2 regions of the Oceanimonas sp. AH20CE76 genome follow, and region 1 is predicted to be linked to the other one. Evidence: predicted binding sites of a transcription regulator. Region 1 holds the regulator's gene; the other holds the start of a gene.
What was found. The regulator MetJ, encoded in region 1, represses methionine synthesis genes. The targets are predictions, from matches to a motif close to AGANNTCTAGANNTCT.
Positions count from the first base shown of each region.

Region 2: the regulator MetJ is predicted to act here: its motif matches at 2,954-2,969, upstream of N2M06_RS08440 (DUF1852 domain-containing protein).

Region 1 covers NZ_CP155481.1:3,048,769-3,056,136, reverse strand. The annotation lists gene pckA (phosphoenolpyruvate carboxykinase (ATP)) at 1-1,579, opposite strand, end outside; gene hslO (Hsp33 family molecular chaperone HslO) at 1,883-2,746, opposite strand; gene hslR (ribosome-associated heat shock protein Hsp15) at 2,768-3,160, opposite strand; gene nudE (ADP compounds hydrolase NudE) at 3,319-3,876, shown strand; gene cysQ (3'(2'),5'-bisphosphate nucleotidase CysQ) at 3,879-4,691, shown strand; gene metJ (met regulon transcriptional regulator MetJ) at 4,824-5,150, opposite strand; gene metB (cystathionine gamma-synthase) at 5,326-6,486, shown strand; gene metL (bifunctional aspartate kinase/homoserine dehydrogenase II) at 6,487-7,368, shown strand, end outside.
Region 2 covers NZ_CP155481.1:1,727,063-1,734,430, forward strand. The annotation lists gene N2M06_RS08430 (heavy metal response regulator transcription factor) at 133-816, shown strand; gene N2M06_RS08435 (methionine synthase) at 834-1,868, opposite strand; gene N2M06_RS08440 (DUF1852 domain-containing protein) at 1,928-2,902, opposite strand; gene N2M06_RS08445 (LysR family transcriptional regulator) at 3,062-3,946, opposite strand; gene arsJ (organoarsenical effux MFS transporter ArsJ) at 3,990-5,192, opposite strand; gene N2M06_RS08455 (ArsJ-associated glyceraldehyde-3-phosphate dehydrogenase) at 5,193-6,194, opposite strand; gene arsB (ACR3 family arsenite efflux transporter) at 6,225-7,247, opposite strand; gene arsH (arsenical resistance protein ArsH) at 7,260-7,368, opposite strand, start outside.

The DNA of each region.
Region 1 (7,368 bases):
CTTCGTCGGTGTCGGTGAACTTCTCGAAGTTGTTCACAAAGCGCTGAGCCAGATCCTGTGCCTTGGCGTCCCATTCGGCCGGGTCGGCATAGGTGTTGCGCGGATCCAGAATAGACACGTCTTCCACGCCGGCCAGGCTGGTGGGAATAGCCACATTGAAGTAGGGCAGCTCAACAAACTCGCTGTTTTCAATGGAGCCGTCGAGAATGGCATTGATGATGGCGCGGGTGGCCTTGATGGAAATCCGCTTGCCGGTGCCGTTCCAGCCGGTATTCACCAGATAGGCTTCAGCACCGACAGCGTCCATACGCTTGGCCAGTACTTCAGCATACTGAGTGGGATGCAGGCTCAGGAAAGCAGCACCAAAACAGCTGGAGAAAGTAGGAGTCGGCTCGGTAATGCCACGCTCGGTACCGGCCAGTTTGGCGGTAAAGCCGGACAGGAAGTGGTACTGAGCCTGGCTGCGGGTCAGTTTGGCTACCGGCGGCAGTACGCCAAAGGCGTCGGCAGTCAGGAAAATCACTTTCTTGGCATGACCCGCCTTGGATATCGGCTTGACGATATTGTCGATGTGGTAAATGGGATAAGAGACACGAGTGTTTTCGGTCTTGGAACCATCGTCAAAGTCAACGGTACCATCTTCACGGACAGTCACGTTTTCCAGCAGCGCATCGCGGCGAATGGCGGCGTAGATTTCCGGCTCGTTTTCCTTACTCAGTTTGATGGTCTTGGCATAGCAGCCACCTTCAAAGTTGAACACACCGTCGTCGTCCCAGCCGTGCTCATCGTCGCCAATCAGCTGACGGTTGGGATCGGTAGACAGGGTGGTTTTACCGGTGCCGGACAGACCAAAGAAGATGGCCACATCGCCGTCTTTGCCCACGTTGGCTGAGCAGTGCATGGAGGCAATGCCTTTCAGCGGCAGCAGGTAGTTCATCATGGAGAACATGCCTTTTTTCATTTCGCCGCCGTACCAGGTGCCGCCAATCAGCTGCACGCGTTCGGTCAGGTTAAAGGCAACAAAGTTCTCGCTGTTAAGACCCTGCTCTTTCCAGTTGGGGTTAGTGCATTTGGCACCGTTCATGACCACAAAGTCAGGCTCGAAGTTTTCCAGCTCGGCGTCACTCGGGCGAATGAACATGTTTTTTACAAAGTGCGCCTGCCAGGCCACTTCAGTAATAAAACGCACGGCCAGGCGGGTATCGGCGTTGGCACCACAGAAAGTATCAACAACAAACAGGCGCTTGCCGGACAGCTGAGTGGTCACCAGCCCCTTGAGCTGCTCCCAGGTTTCCTGCGTCATGGGTTTGTTGTCGTTCTTGCCCTGATCAGCCCACCATACGGTGTCACGGGTGACGTCGTCGCGAACAATGTATTTGTCCTTGGGGGAGCGACCGGTAAAAATGCCGGTATCTACGGCCACGGCACCCAGGCTGGTTTCCACGCCTTTTTCATAGCCTTCCAGGTCGGCACGGGTTTCTTCTGCAAACAGTTGCTCGTAGGAAGGGTTATACAGTACATCGGTAACGTCATTGATACCGTAGCGGGATAAGCCGAGTTGTTGCGCCTTGGGCGTCATTGTTCACTCCTGGATTTGGTACAGAGGGGTTACTTGGTTATTTTGAATTTTTTGAAATGCGAGTTTATCAAGAATTCAGTGTCAAATAGGGGATCTGGTTCAAAATTTATAATTTTGCGACACGAATTAAGAGGATGTAAGTGAAATTTAAGTTTATTATGCTGAGTTGATGTTAATTTACTGTGCCATTATTTTGTTTATTAATGAGTAAATAGCGTAACTTGAGCAGAGAGCGTAAGGCAAACGTTAAAAAATAAACACGGGCCGGCCATTGCCGGCCCGAATAATTCGATGCTATTTTGTTCAGTGCAGTGTCTGGCTGAACAGCGTCTGCACATCGCTGCCATCAAACTGATAATGATGGCCGCAATAGTCGCAGTGCATTTCAATTTTGCCTTTTTCTTCAATCAGCTCCATGGCTTCCTGCTGGCCTACCTGCAGCAGGGCCTGCTCGCACTTTTCTTTTGAGCAGGTGCACTGAAAACTGACCGGCTGCGGATCAAATACGCGCACTGCCTCCTGATGATAGAGCCGGTACAGTACTTCCTGTGCGTCCAGCTGCAGCAGCTCTTCTGCCTTTACCGTGCCGGTCAGTGCCTCCAGATGTTCAAAATCCTGCTGTTGTCCTTCCGCTTCGCTGGGCAGCGACTGCAGCAGCATGCCGGCAGCGGCCTGATGATCGCCCTGCAGGCCGGTAAACAGCCAGATGCGGGTGGCCAGCTGCTCCGACTGAGCAAAGTAGTTCTCCAGGCTGGCGGCCAGTGAGTTTTCGTTCAGCTCGACTATGCCCTGATAACGTTCGCCGTTTTCCGGGGTAATGGTAATGGCGATATAGCCGGTGCCCACCAGATCGGCCAGCCGCTCACTGTCGGGCACTGTGCCCTGCCAGCGGGCCACACCGCGCATTTGCTGGTGATGGTTACCGTTAATCACCGCCAGGCTGACCGGGCCGTCACCCTGCAGCTGCACTGTGATATGGCCTTCAAACTTGAGCGTGGCGGTCAGCAGGCTGGTCGCGGTCAGCAGCTCGCCCAGCAGCCGCTGCACCGGCACCGGATAGGCCTGGCCGGAAAGCACCTGCTGAAAACTTTGCTGCAGCTGCACCAGCTCGCCGCGCACCTGATAATGGTCGAACAGATAACGATGAAGTTGGTCGGGTTTGTTCATCAAAATAGATCCTGTCTGGGCTCAGTGGCCCTGCTTTATTTTGAGCAGGGTGCGTCTTTCTTTTTTGTCGGGCCTGCGCTCCGGGCTTGGGGCAAACTGACTGTTGAGCTTGCGTGCCCTGGCATTATGCTCTCGTTGCGCCAGGCTGGCTTCGGTTTCACGGTACAGCTGCTGGGCCAGCTCTGCCTTGCCGCGCTTGTCTGACAACGCCTGTACGATCACTTCCCGTTCATCGTGGCCCTGACGCAGCCGGATGGTGGCACCGGTTTCCACCTGTTTGCCGGGCTTGGTGCGCTGGCCGTTGTAGTGCACCTTGCCGCCATCGATCATGTCTCGGGCCAGACTGCGGGTTTTGTAAAAGCGCGCGGCCCACAGCCACTTGTCCAGCCGCACGATATCCGTTTTTGCGTTCATGGTGGTTGCCCCGGTCAAAATCGAATATGTAATTATATCAGATGACCCCCTTTGGCATACAAGACAGGACCAATTCACATTTTGTGATCAATCTGCGGCAGACGTTGGCGGTCAGTTGCGATAACCTCATACAAGGGCGATTTTAAACGGGACCGGCCATGACCGACGACAAACAGAAGCCAACCATTTTGCATACCGAGCTGGTGGCAGAAAGCCGCCTTTTTCGGGTTGAATCTGTGCACCTTCGTTTCAGTAACGGCACTGAGCGCATTTATGAAAGAATGCGCGGCGGCGGACGCGGTGCCGTTATGCTGGTGCCCATGCTGGATGACAACACCATTTTACTGATTCGGGAGTACTCTGCCGGGACGCACAGTTATGAACTGGGTTTTCCCAAAGGGCTGATCGACCCCGGAGAAACGGCTCTGGAAGCCGGCAACCGGGAGCTGATGGAAGAAGTGGGCTACGGTGCCCGCACCCTGATACCACTCAAGCAGGTAAGTCTTGCCCCCGGCTATTTTGGCAGCAGTATGGATATTGTGCTGGCCCGGGACTTGTATCCCGAGCAGCGTGAAGGTGATGAGCCGGAGCCGCTGGAAGTCGTTCCCTGGCCTCTGGAACGGCTGGGTGAGCTGATGGCCCGGCCTGACTTTTCGGAAGCCCGCAGCATCTGTGGTCTGTTTTTGTTACAGGACTGGCTTAACAAAGAGGAATAAGCATGGATACCTGTGCCCTGCTACCGGGTGTAAAGGCGGCAGCCCGAGAATCCGGAAGATTAATTCTGTCTATGTATAACAGTGGCCGTTACATCGCTGAAAATAAAGACGACGACAGTCCGGTAACCAGTGCCGATCTGGCGGCTCATGATTATCTGAACCGTGCCTTGCGGGAGCTGGCGGATATTCCGGTGCTGTCGGAAGAGGGCGGAGATATTCCGCTGGCAGAGCGCAATGCCTGGCCCCGTTACTGGCTGGTGGATCCGCTGGACGGCACACAGGAGTTTATTGCCGGCAGTGGTGATTTTTCTACCATGATCGCTCTGGTTGAGCACGGCAGGCCGGTACTGGGGGTGGTGTTCGGGCCTGTGCATGATGTGATGTATTACGCGGTACGGGGGCAGGGTGCCTTTAAAGAAGCCGGCGGCGAAATACGCCAGATTCATGCCCGCCACTACCGGACACAGGTGAACAGCCTTTGTATTACCATCAGCCGGCGGCAAAATGTGGAGTGGGTGCGCTCCCGCCTGACCGATAAGCTGGATTACCGGCTGGTGCCACTGGGCTCCAGTTCGCTCAAATCCTGTCTGGTGGCGGAAGGAAAAGCCGATTTGTATATGCGCATCGGCCCCACCGGTGAATGGGACACAGGGGCTACGCAATGCATAGTGGAAGAAGCCGGCGGCCGTATTCTGGACCTGGGGCTGGAAAAGCTCAGTTATAACCAGCGCGACAGCATGATTAACCCGAACTTTATTACCCTCGGGGATGAAAGCCTGCCCTGGCAGGAGATATTAAAGCCTGAAGCGAACTGAAAGCTGTCAGCTGTAAGTGGTGGTGTTAGTGAACCCTGAGCTGTGCCTGCAAATGACTGTGAATAGGCAGGCACAGCTCGGGGACTTCAGACTGCTCTTGGCTGCTGACAGCTTACCGCTTATGGCTGTGTCTTAGTCGTCCTGCCCGAAGTCTTCAATTTCCAGACCCAGGGCGGTCATGATTTCCCGTGCCTGAGCAGGGATCTGATCGGGTACATCTTTACGCAGGTCGTCGTCCTGAGGCAGGGGCTGGCCGGTGTAGGCATGCAGAAAGGCCTCACACAGCAGCTCGCTGTTGGTGGCATGACGCAGGTTGTTGACCTGGCGGCGGGTACGCTCATCGGTCAGCACTTTCAGCACCTTCAGCGGGATGGAGACGGTGATTTTCTTGACCTGCTCGCTTTTCTTGCCGTGCTCGGCGTAAGGGCTGATGTAGTCGCCGTTCCATTCAGTTTTCATTATGCACCTGCGTTCGGAAATGATTTTCCGGCGAATTGTAACCCCTGCATTTTGTGTTGGCAATCCAACAGCAAAGCCTTATAGATGTCTAGGTGGCTTGACGGCTTATTTTGTTCGAGTTACTGTGCCTTCCTCAGAATTGTGTTTCAGGCTGCCGTGTGCAAAGGAGAAGGACATGCCAAATTACAAGACTCAGACTCACGCCGTTCGTACCGGCCTTGAGAGCGACACGCAGCATGGCGCCGTAGTGCCGCCCATTTATCTGACCAGCACCTTCACCTTTTCCGATTTTAATGAAAAGCGTCAGTTTGATTATGCCCGCTCCGGTAACCCCACCCGCCAGACCCTGATCGACGCCCTGACCCATCTGGAGGAAGGGGGCGGTGCTGCCGTGACTGCCAGCGGTCTGGGGGCCATTAATCTGATTGTTACCTCACAGCTTAAACCCGGAGATCTGCTGGTGGTGCCCCACGACAGCTACGGCGGCAGTCAGCGGTTGTTCAACTCTCTGGCTGCCAAGGGACTGTTTGAACTGGCCTATGTGGATCAGACCGATGCCGCCGCCATGGCTGAAGTAATGGCGCGCAAGCCTCGTATGCTGTGGATTGAAACGCCTTCCAACCCCTTGCTGCGGGTAGTGGATATTCAGGCGCTGTGTGCTGCCGCCAAAGAAGTGGGTGCCCTCACAGTGGTAGACAACACCTTTTTGTCACCGGCGTTGCAGCAGCCGCTCAAGCTGGGTGCCGATTTGGTGCTGCACTCCACCACCAAATACATTAACGGCCACTCCGATGCGATTGGCGGTGCCGTGGTGGCTGCCGACGCCGGCCTGGCAGAAGAGCTGCGCTGGTGGGCCAACTGCCTGGGGCTGACCGGTTCAGCGTTTGATAACTACCTGACCCTGCGCGGCCTGCGTACCCTTGGAGTGCGTATGCGTCAGCACTGCGAGAACGCCGAGGCGCTGGTGGCATTTCTGCAAAGCCAGCCAAAAGTGAAGGCGGTGTATCATCCCAGCCTGCCGGGCAATCCGGGCCATGAAGCCGCCGCCCGCCAGCAAAAAGGCTTTGGTGCCATGCTCAGTTTTGAGCTGGATGCAGACGAAGCCGGCATGAAGGCATTCCTGCATGAGCTGCAGCTGTTCTCCCTGGCCGAGTCGCTGGGCGGCGTAGAAAGCCTGATCAACCATCCTGCCACCATGACCCACGCTGCCATGACCCCGGAAGCTCTGATTGAGGCGGGCATCAGCCAGCAGCTGCTGCGGGTGTCGGTGGGTATTGAGGATAGCAGCGATCTGATCAAGGATCTGGAAAACGCATTTAAGGTACTCAGCAAGTAAATGACTATTCTTGAGCCCGAGCCCGGCGCACACCGACCGGTACACAAGTTTGGCGGCAGCAGCCTGGCCGATGCCGCCTGTTTTCACCGGGTAGCCGGCATTATTCATCAGCTGCAGCAGCCTGACGCCCTGATAGTGGTCTCGGCACCGGGTAAAACCACCAACCGGCTGATTGAGCTGCTCAATCTGTTTGCCAGCGGTGACACCGCCGCGCCCGAAGCCCTGGCCGGCCTGCATGCCTTTCAGCGCCATCTGATAGCAAGCACGCTGCCTGCCGAGGCGGCGGCCCCTTTGCTGGCGGCTCTTGGCGAAGACATTGTCAGCATTGCTTATGTGCTTGAGCATGACCGGCTGGATGACTATCAGCGCGGCTATATTCAGGCCTTTGGTGAGGTCTGGTCATCCCGCCTGCTGGCCACAGTGCTGCAGCAGCAGGGAGTAACTGCACACAGTCTGGATGCCCGGCGTTTTCTGCGGGTATCGGGTACGCCGGTGCAGGTGGAAGAAGACGAGTCCCGCCGCCTGCTGGAACACATTCTGGCCGAGCACCCGCAGCAAATGCAGGTGGTTACGGGCTTTATTGCCGCCGATAAAGAGGGCCGCACCCGGTTGCTGGGGCGCAATGGCTCCGACTTCAGCGCCACTCTGCTGGGCGCGCTGGCCGACAGCTCTCATACCACTATCTGGAGTGATGTGCCCGGTGTGTTCAGTGCCGATCCGCGACGGATTCCCGAAGCTCATCTGCTTAAGCGGCTGGCGCTGGCAGAAGCTGCCGAGCTGGCCCGGTTGGGCTCGCCTGTGCTGCACAGCCGCACCCTCGGTCCGGTGGCGGCCAGCCGCCAGCAACTGATGCTGCGCTGCAGTTATCACCCTGATGACGGC
Region 2 (7,368 bases), 1.3 Mb from region 1:
TGAAGCCAACATGACAGGCAAATGACAAAATTGTCATCTTATGGTGACAAAGCCATCAGCCAGGGCCGGCGCGCTTGAGCCGTCTCTGCGCGTGCGCCATTATGATCCTATTCCTTTGTCACGGAGCACGGTATGAAACTGCTGATCATCGAAGATGAGCAAAGCACAGGAGACTATCTGCAAAAAGGCCTGCGTGAAGCTGGCATGGTGGTGGATCTGGTGCGTAACGGCCTGGATGGCCTGCATCAGGCCAGCGCCGAGCCTTATGATCTGCTGGTGGTGGATGTGATGCTGCCGGACCTTGACGGCTGGCGTATTGTGGCGGCGCTGCGCGAACAGGGGCAGAAAATGCCCATTTTATTTCTGACCGCCAAAGACAGCATAGAAGACAGAGTGCGAGGTCTTGAGCTGGGTGCCGATGATTATCTGGTTAAGCCCTTTGCCTTTGCCGAGCTGCTGGCCCGGGTGCGCAGCCTGCTGCGCCGGGGCGCTCCCCGTCAGGATGAACACAAGCTGCAGGTGGCAGATTTGGTGCTGGACTTACCGCGCCGCCAGGTTAGCCGCGCTGGCACGTCCATTCACCTTACCAATAAGGAATTTGCGCTGCTGGAGCTGCTAGTACGCCGTCGGGGGGAAGTACTGCCCCGCTCGTTGATCGCCTCTCTGGTGTGGGACATGAACTTCGACAGCGACACCAACGTGATTGATGTATCCATACGCCGGTTGCGCAGCAAGATTGACGACGGTTTTGAGCCACGGCTTATTCATACTGTGCGGGGCATGGGCTACACCCTGGATACAGAAAGAGGATGCTGATGCATCCTCTTTGATCATTAACCCAGCAACTCCTTGCGCACGATGGCGGCACCGGCGCTCAGGGCATTGAGCTTGCCTCTGGCAACCTCGCGGGCCAGGGGGGCCATACCACAGTTGGTGCTGGGGTAGAGCTTATCGGCATCTACAAACTGCAGGGCCTTGCGCAGGGTGTCGGCCACTTGTTCCGGCGTTTCAATGGCATTGGTGGCCACATCAATGGCCCCTACCATCACCTTTTTGCCGCGAATAAGTTCAATCAGCTCCATGGGCACATGGGAGTTCTGGCATTCCAGCGACACTATGTCGATATTGGACTGCTGCAGCCGCGGGAACACTTCTTCATATTGCCGCCACTCGGATCCAAGGGTCTTTTTCCAGTCGGTGTTGGCTTTAATGCCGTAGCCGTAGCAGATGTGCACGGCGGTCTCACACTTCAAACCTTCAATGGCACGCTCCAGGGCAGCAATGCCCCAGTCATTCACTTCATCAAAGAAGACGTTAAAGGCCGGCTCGTCAAACTGAATAATGTCCACGCCCGCCGCTTCCAGCTCTCTGGCTTCCTGGTTGAGAATTTTGGCAAATTCCCAGGCCAGTTTTTCCCGGCTTTGGTAATGACCATCATACAGCGTGTCGATCATGGTCATGGGGCCGGGCAGCGCCCATTTAATGGGCTTGTCGGTCTGGGTGCGCAGAAATTTGGCATCTTCCACAAACACCGGCTTCTGGCGGCTGACGGCACCCACCACAGACGGCACACTGGCGTCGTAGCGATCACGGATTTTAACGGTTCTGCGCTGTTCAAAATCCACCCCGTCGAGGTGTTCAATAAAGGTGGTGACAAAGTGCTGACGGGTCTGCTCGCCGTCGCTCACAATGTCGATGCCGGCGGTTTGCTGCTCCTGCAGCGATACCCGCAGCGCATCCTGCTTGCCGTCGATCAGCTCCTGCCCTTCCAGCTTCCAGGGTGACCAGAGAGTCTCGGGCTGGGCCAGCCAGGACGGTTTGGGCAGGCTGCCGGCGGTAGAAGTAGGTAATAATAACTGGGTCATCATAAATTCCGTTTCTGTTCTCGTTAATTATCAGGCCCTTTTATCAGGGCCTTGTTTTATTATCAGGCGTAGTTGGCAGACCACTGTTCCAGAATGTCCTGATAAGGCTTGATAAACACGTCTTCAGCGAATTTGCCCTGTTTTTTGGCCAGCTGGCTGCGCTCTTCTCTGTCATACACAATGTGAGTGACGGAGTGATCGACGTTTTGCAGATCCGGTTTATAGCACTTACCGGCGCTGGCATTGGCATTGTAAATTTCCGGCCGGTAGATTTTCTGGAATGACTCCATGGTACTGATGGTGCTGATCAGCTCCAGATTGGTGTAGTCATTGAGCAAATCGCCAAAGAAGAAAAAGGCCAGCGGAGCCACGCTGCCGGGCGGCATAAAGTAGCGCACCTTAAGGCCCATCTTCTTGAAATACTGCTCGGTGAGTGACGACTCGTTAGGCAGATATTCCACGCCCAGAATGGGGTGCTGGTTTTCAGTCTGATGATAGGTCTTGTTGTCTGACACACTCAGGCAGATCACCGGCAGCTTGGCAAAGTTCTGTTTGTAGGCGTCAGACTGCACAAAGCTTTTGAACAGCTTGCCGTGCAGATCGCCAAAGTTTTCCGGCACGCTGAAGCCGGCCTTGCCCTTGTTGTGCTCCAGCAGCAACACGCTGAAATCATAATCACGCACATAAGAAGAAAAGTTATTGCCCACTATGCCTTCAATGCGCTGCTTGGTCTTGTGGTCAACAATGTAGGTTTTCAGGATCTCTATGGTCGGAAAGCGTTCGGCATCGGTGTTGATGTCGAGATCAACCGAGATAATTTCCAGCTCAACAGAGTAACGATTGGCGTTGGGATTGTCCCAGCTTGCCATGGCATTAAACCGGTTGTTGATCATGGTGAGGGCGTTGCGCAGGTTCTGCTGACGGCTCTCTCCCCGGGCCAGATTGGCAAAGTTGGTGGTAGCACGAGTGCTGTCTGCAGGTTGGTAGTTTTCGTCGAAGGCGATGCTGTTCACCGAAAATTTGAAATCGTTACTCATGATTTTTATCCCTTTGTCCCGCAATGAAGTTTGTATTCTGTGTGCAGCACCGGATGTCCAGACATCCAGAGCTAAGCGATGAGTTAAGTTATACAGACTCAATTACATGAACAAAAATGATTTAATTTCATCAATAAATGAAATTATTGCATGAGTTGCTCAGGCTATACCCTGAGCCTGAGTGATAAAGTCACTCAAATAGCTGATGTGCTCCTCACCCTTGCGCACGCCCAGAAAAATCTGCTTGTTAATGCCCTGCTCACCAAAACGCAGGCTTTTAATGGGCATTTTTTGGGCAAACTCGTCTACCAGCCAGCCCGGCAGCGCGCTGACGCCCCGGCCCGCTGCCACCATCTGCAGCATGATTTCTGTGGTTTCTATGGTTTTGTGCCTTTTTACCGTACATTTAGCCGGATTTAAAAACTGGCTGAAAATATCCAGCCGCTCGGGCTCTACCGGATAGGTAAACAGCACTTCGCCGGCCAGTTGCTCGGGCAACACCGCAGCCTGTGCGGCAAGCGGGTGGCTTGATGCCACCACCAGCCGGTGCTCATAATCAAATACGGGAATAAAGCTCAGGCTGGGTTTGTAGAGAGGATCGGGCGTGACCAGAATATCAATTTCAAAACTGTGCAGCGCACCCAGGCCACCAAACTGAAACTCCTGTTTAACGTCAATATCGACGTTGGGCCACTTTTCCAGATAGGGTTCAATCACTTTCAGCAGCCACTGGTAGCAAGGGTGGCACTCCATACCAATGCGCAGCGAGCCCATCTCGCCGGTGGCAATTTGCCGCAGCAAATGCTCTGTGTGTTTGAACTGGGGCAGCACGCGGTTGGCGAGCGTTAAAATTTGCTCGCCGGCATTGGTCAGGCGCAGGCTTCGGCCCTCTTTTTGCCACACCGGCGTTTTTAGCTGGCCTTCCAGCTTTTTTATGCTGTGACTGAGGGCCGACTGCGACAAGTTTAACGACTCAGCAGCCTGAGTCAGGGTGCCCTGCTCTTTAATGGCCGCCAGCACTTCAAGGTGAAAACGTTCCAGCATGTGCAAGCTCCGCGCAAAAGTCATGAATATAATTCATGACTTATCAAAAATATACGCGGCGAGGCAGCCGGAGCGAGATAAGCGTGGTGAACAACAAAAACAGCGCTGAGATCCACAGACAGGCCTGCAGGCCGGCACTGCCCTGCCCCGCCAGCTGAAACACAAAGCCCGACAGCAAGGTGCCAATAAGCCGGCCCATGGCGTTGGACATGTAATAAAACCCCACATCCAGCGATACGCCGTCACTGCTGGCATGGCTGACAATCAGGTAGCTGTGCAGAGACGAGTTCACCGCAAACACCACACCAAACAGCAACAGACCACCTATCAGTACCCAGGCCGGGCTCAGGCCGTTCATCAGGCCCAGCGCCATGGCGGCAGGCAGCAGTGTCAGTGCCGCTGCCCAGCATGTGGCACCGGTGCCATCTGCCTGCTTGCCGGTAATGCGTGGCGCCAGCGACTGCACCAGCCCGTAGCCCATGACCCACAGCGCCAGAAAGCCGCCGGTCTGGCCGTGGCTCCAGCCAAGGGTCTGAGACAAAAACACCGGCAACGCCACCACAAACCAGACATCCCGGGCACCAAATAAAAACAGCCGCGCCGCCGAGAGAATATTGATGGCCGGGCTTTTGGAAAACAGATCCCGGAATTCCGGCTTGTGCTTCGCCTTGCCCAGCTCCTGCTTCAGCAATATCAGGCTGAGCAGCCATACCAGCGCCAGGGCAGCGGCCATGGCAGTAACGGCACCGGCAAAGCCCAGCCAGGCAAGCAGTGCACCGCCCAGAAAGAACCCTGCCCCTTTAAGGGCGTTTTTGGAGCCGGTGAGCACCGCCACCCATTTATAGAGACTGCCTTCTTCGGGCACCAGGGTCTTGATGGCACTTTTGGCGCTCATCTTGTTCAGATCCTTGGCAATGCCCGACAGCGCCTGGGCCGCCATCACCCAGGGCACGGTAAGCGCCGGCATCAGCAACATGGCCAGCGCCAGTACCTGCAAGCCAAGGCCCAGGTTCATGGTGCGGTTCAGCCCAATGCGGGCACCCAGCCAGCCCCCTGCCAGGTTGGTGATCACCCCAAACAGCTCATAAAACAAAAACAACAGGGCAATGTTCAGCGGTGAATAACCCAGCTCATGAAAGTGCAGCACCACCAGCATGCGCAGGGCACCGTCGGTGAGGGTAAAGGCCCAGTAATTGCCGGTGACCACCAAATACTGGCGCACGGCAGGAGACAAGCCGGTCAGCATTTATGCACGCCCCACCTTCAGCGCCAGCTCGGCGGTACGGTTGGCATAGCCCCATTCGTTGTCGTACCAGGCATAGATTTTTACCTGAGTGCCGTTTACCACCATGGTGGACAGGGCATCAATAATGCTGGAGCGCGGATCGGTCTGATAATCCACCGACACCAGAGGCCGCTCTTCATAGCCCAGAATGCCGTTCAGCTCGCCCTCGGCGGCCGCTTTCAGCAGCGCATTGACCTCTTGTGCCGTGGTTTCCCGGGCCACTTCAAACACACAGTCGGTGATGGAGGCGTTGCTGAGCGGCACGCGAATGGCATGGCCGTTCAGCTTGCCCTTAAGCTCGGGAAAAATATGGGTAATGGCGGTGGCCGATCCTGTGGTGGTAGGAATAAGGCTGGTACCACAGGAACGCGCCCGGCGCAGATCTTTATGGGGCGCATCCAGAATGGTCTGAGTATTGGTAATGCTGTGAATGGTAGTGATAGAGCCATGCACTATGCCCAGTTGCTCGTGCATTACCTTTACCACCGGTGCCAGGCAGTTGGTGGTGCAGGAGGCGGCGGTCACTATGGGATGTTTTTCGGCATCAAACAGGTGATCGTTCACCCCCATCACCACATTCAGCACGCCCTCTTCTTTTACAGGTGCCGTCACTACCACCCGTTTTACGCCCTGATCCAGATAGGCCTGCAGCACCGCCTTGCTCTTCATCTTGCCCGAGGCTTCAATCACCAGGTCGCAGCCGGACCAGTCGGTGTCGGCAATGGCCTTGTTGCCGCTTACCGCAATGTTCCGGCCGTTGATCTGCATGGTGTTGCCGTCGGCGGCGGCCTCATGGCACCAGCGCCCGTGCACCGAGTCAAAATTCAGCAGGTGCGCCAGAGTGGCTGCATCGCCGGCAGGGTCGTTAATATGCACTATTTCCACATCACTGTGCTCACACAGCACCCGCATGGTAAGCCGGCCCATGCGGCCAAATCCGTTAATACCTACTTTTATGGTCATCTTGTCATTCCTTGTGAAAGTAAAAACACCTTAAGCGTGAGAAAACCAGTGCTGAGTGCGGTTCACCAGTGCCACCAAAGACAGCATCACCGGCACTTCCACCAGCACGCCTACCACAGTGGCCAGCGCCGCCCCCGAGTGCAGGCCAAACAACGAAATGGCCACCGCTACCGCCAGCTCAAAAAAGTTGGAAGTGCCAATCATGCAGGCCGGTCCGGCCACATTGTGCGGCAGCCGCAGCCAGCGGGCCGCCCCGTAGGCAATGATGAAAATACCGTAGGTCTGAATAAGCAGCGGAATGGCGATCAGCACTATGGTCTGGGGTTGCTCAAGCAGGGTTGGTGCCTGAAAGCCAAACAACAACACCACTGTTCCCAGCAGCCCCAGCATGGACCAGGGCCTGAGCCGCTGCAGCCACTGTTCAAGACCGGTGCCATCCCCTTTGCGCTCCAGCCGGTGCCGGGTCCAGACACCGGCGAGCAGGGGCAGCAGCACATACAGCACCACCGACAACAGCAAGGTCTGCCAGGGCACCTGAATATCACTCACTCCCAGCAAAAACGCAGCAATGGGGGCAAACGCAAACACCATAATGATGTCGTTCACCGACACCTGTACCAGGGTGTAGTTCGGATCACCCTTGGTCAGCTGACTCCACACAAACACCATGGCGGTGCAGGGTGCCACCCCCAGCAGTATCATGCCGGCGATATATTCTCCGGCGGTGTTCGGATCCACCCAGCCGGCAAAAAATACGCGAAAAAACAGCCAGCCCAATGCCGCCATGGTAAAGGGCTTGATCAGCCAGTTAATCACCAGGGTCAGCATCAGCCCTTTGGGCTTTTTACCCACATTTTTAATGGCGCTGAAGTCTATCTGCACCATCATGGGGTAGATCATCACCCAGATCAGCACCGCCACCACCAGATTCACGTGGGCGAATTCAATGTCTGCAATGGCACCAAACAGGCCGGGCACCAGGCTGCCCAGCGCAACGCCGGCCACAATGCCAAGCCCTACCCAAAGTGACAGATAACGTTCAAAGATTCCCATGGCTGCCGCTCCTTAAATTGAACGCTGATCCACTCGTGCAGACAGTTGCTCGGCACTTTCTACCCGCTCGGAATAGCGGTTGGTCAGATAGTCACTGCAACCCCGGGTAAGCAGGGTGAAT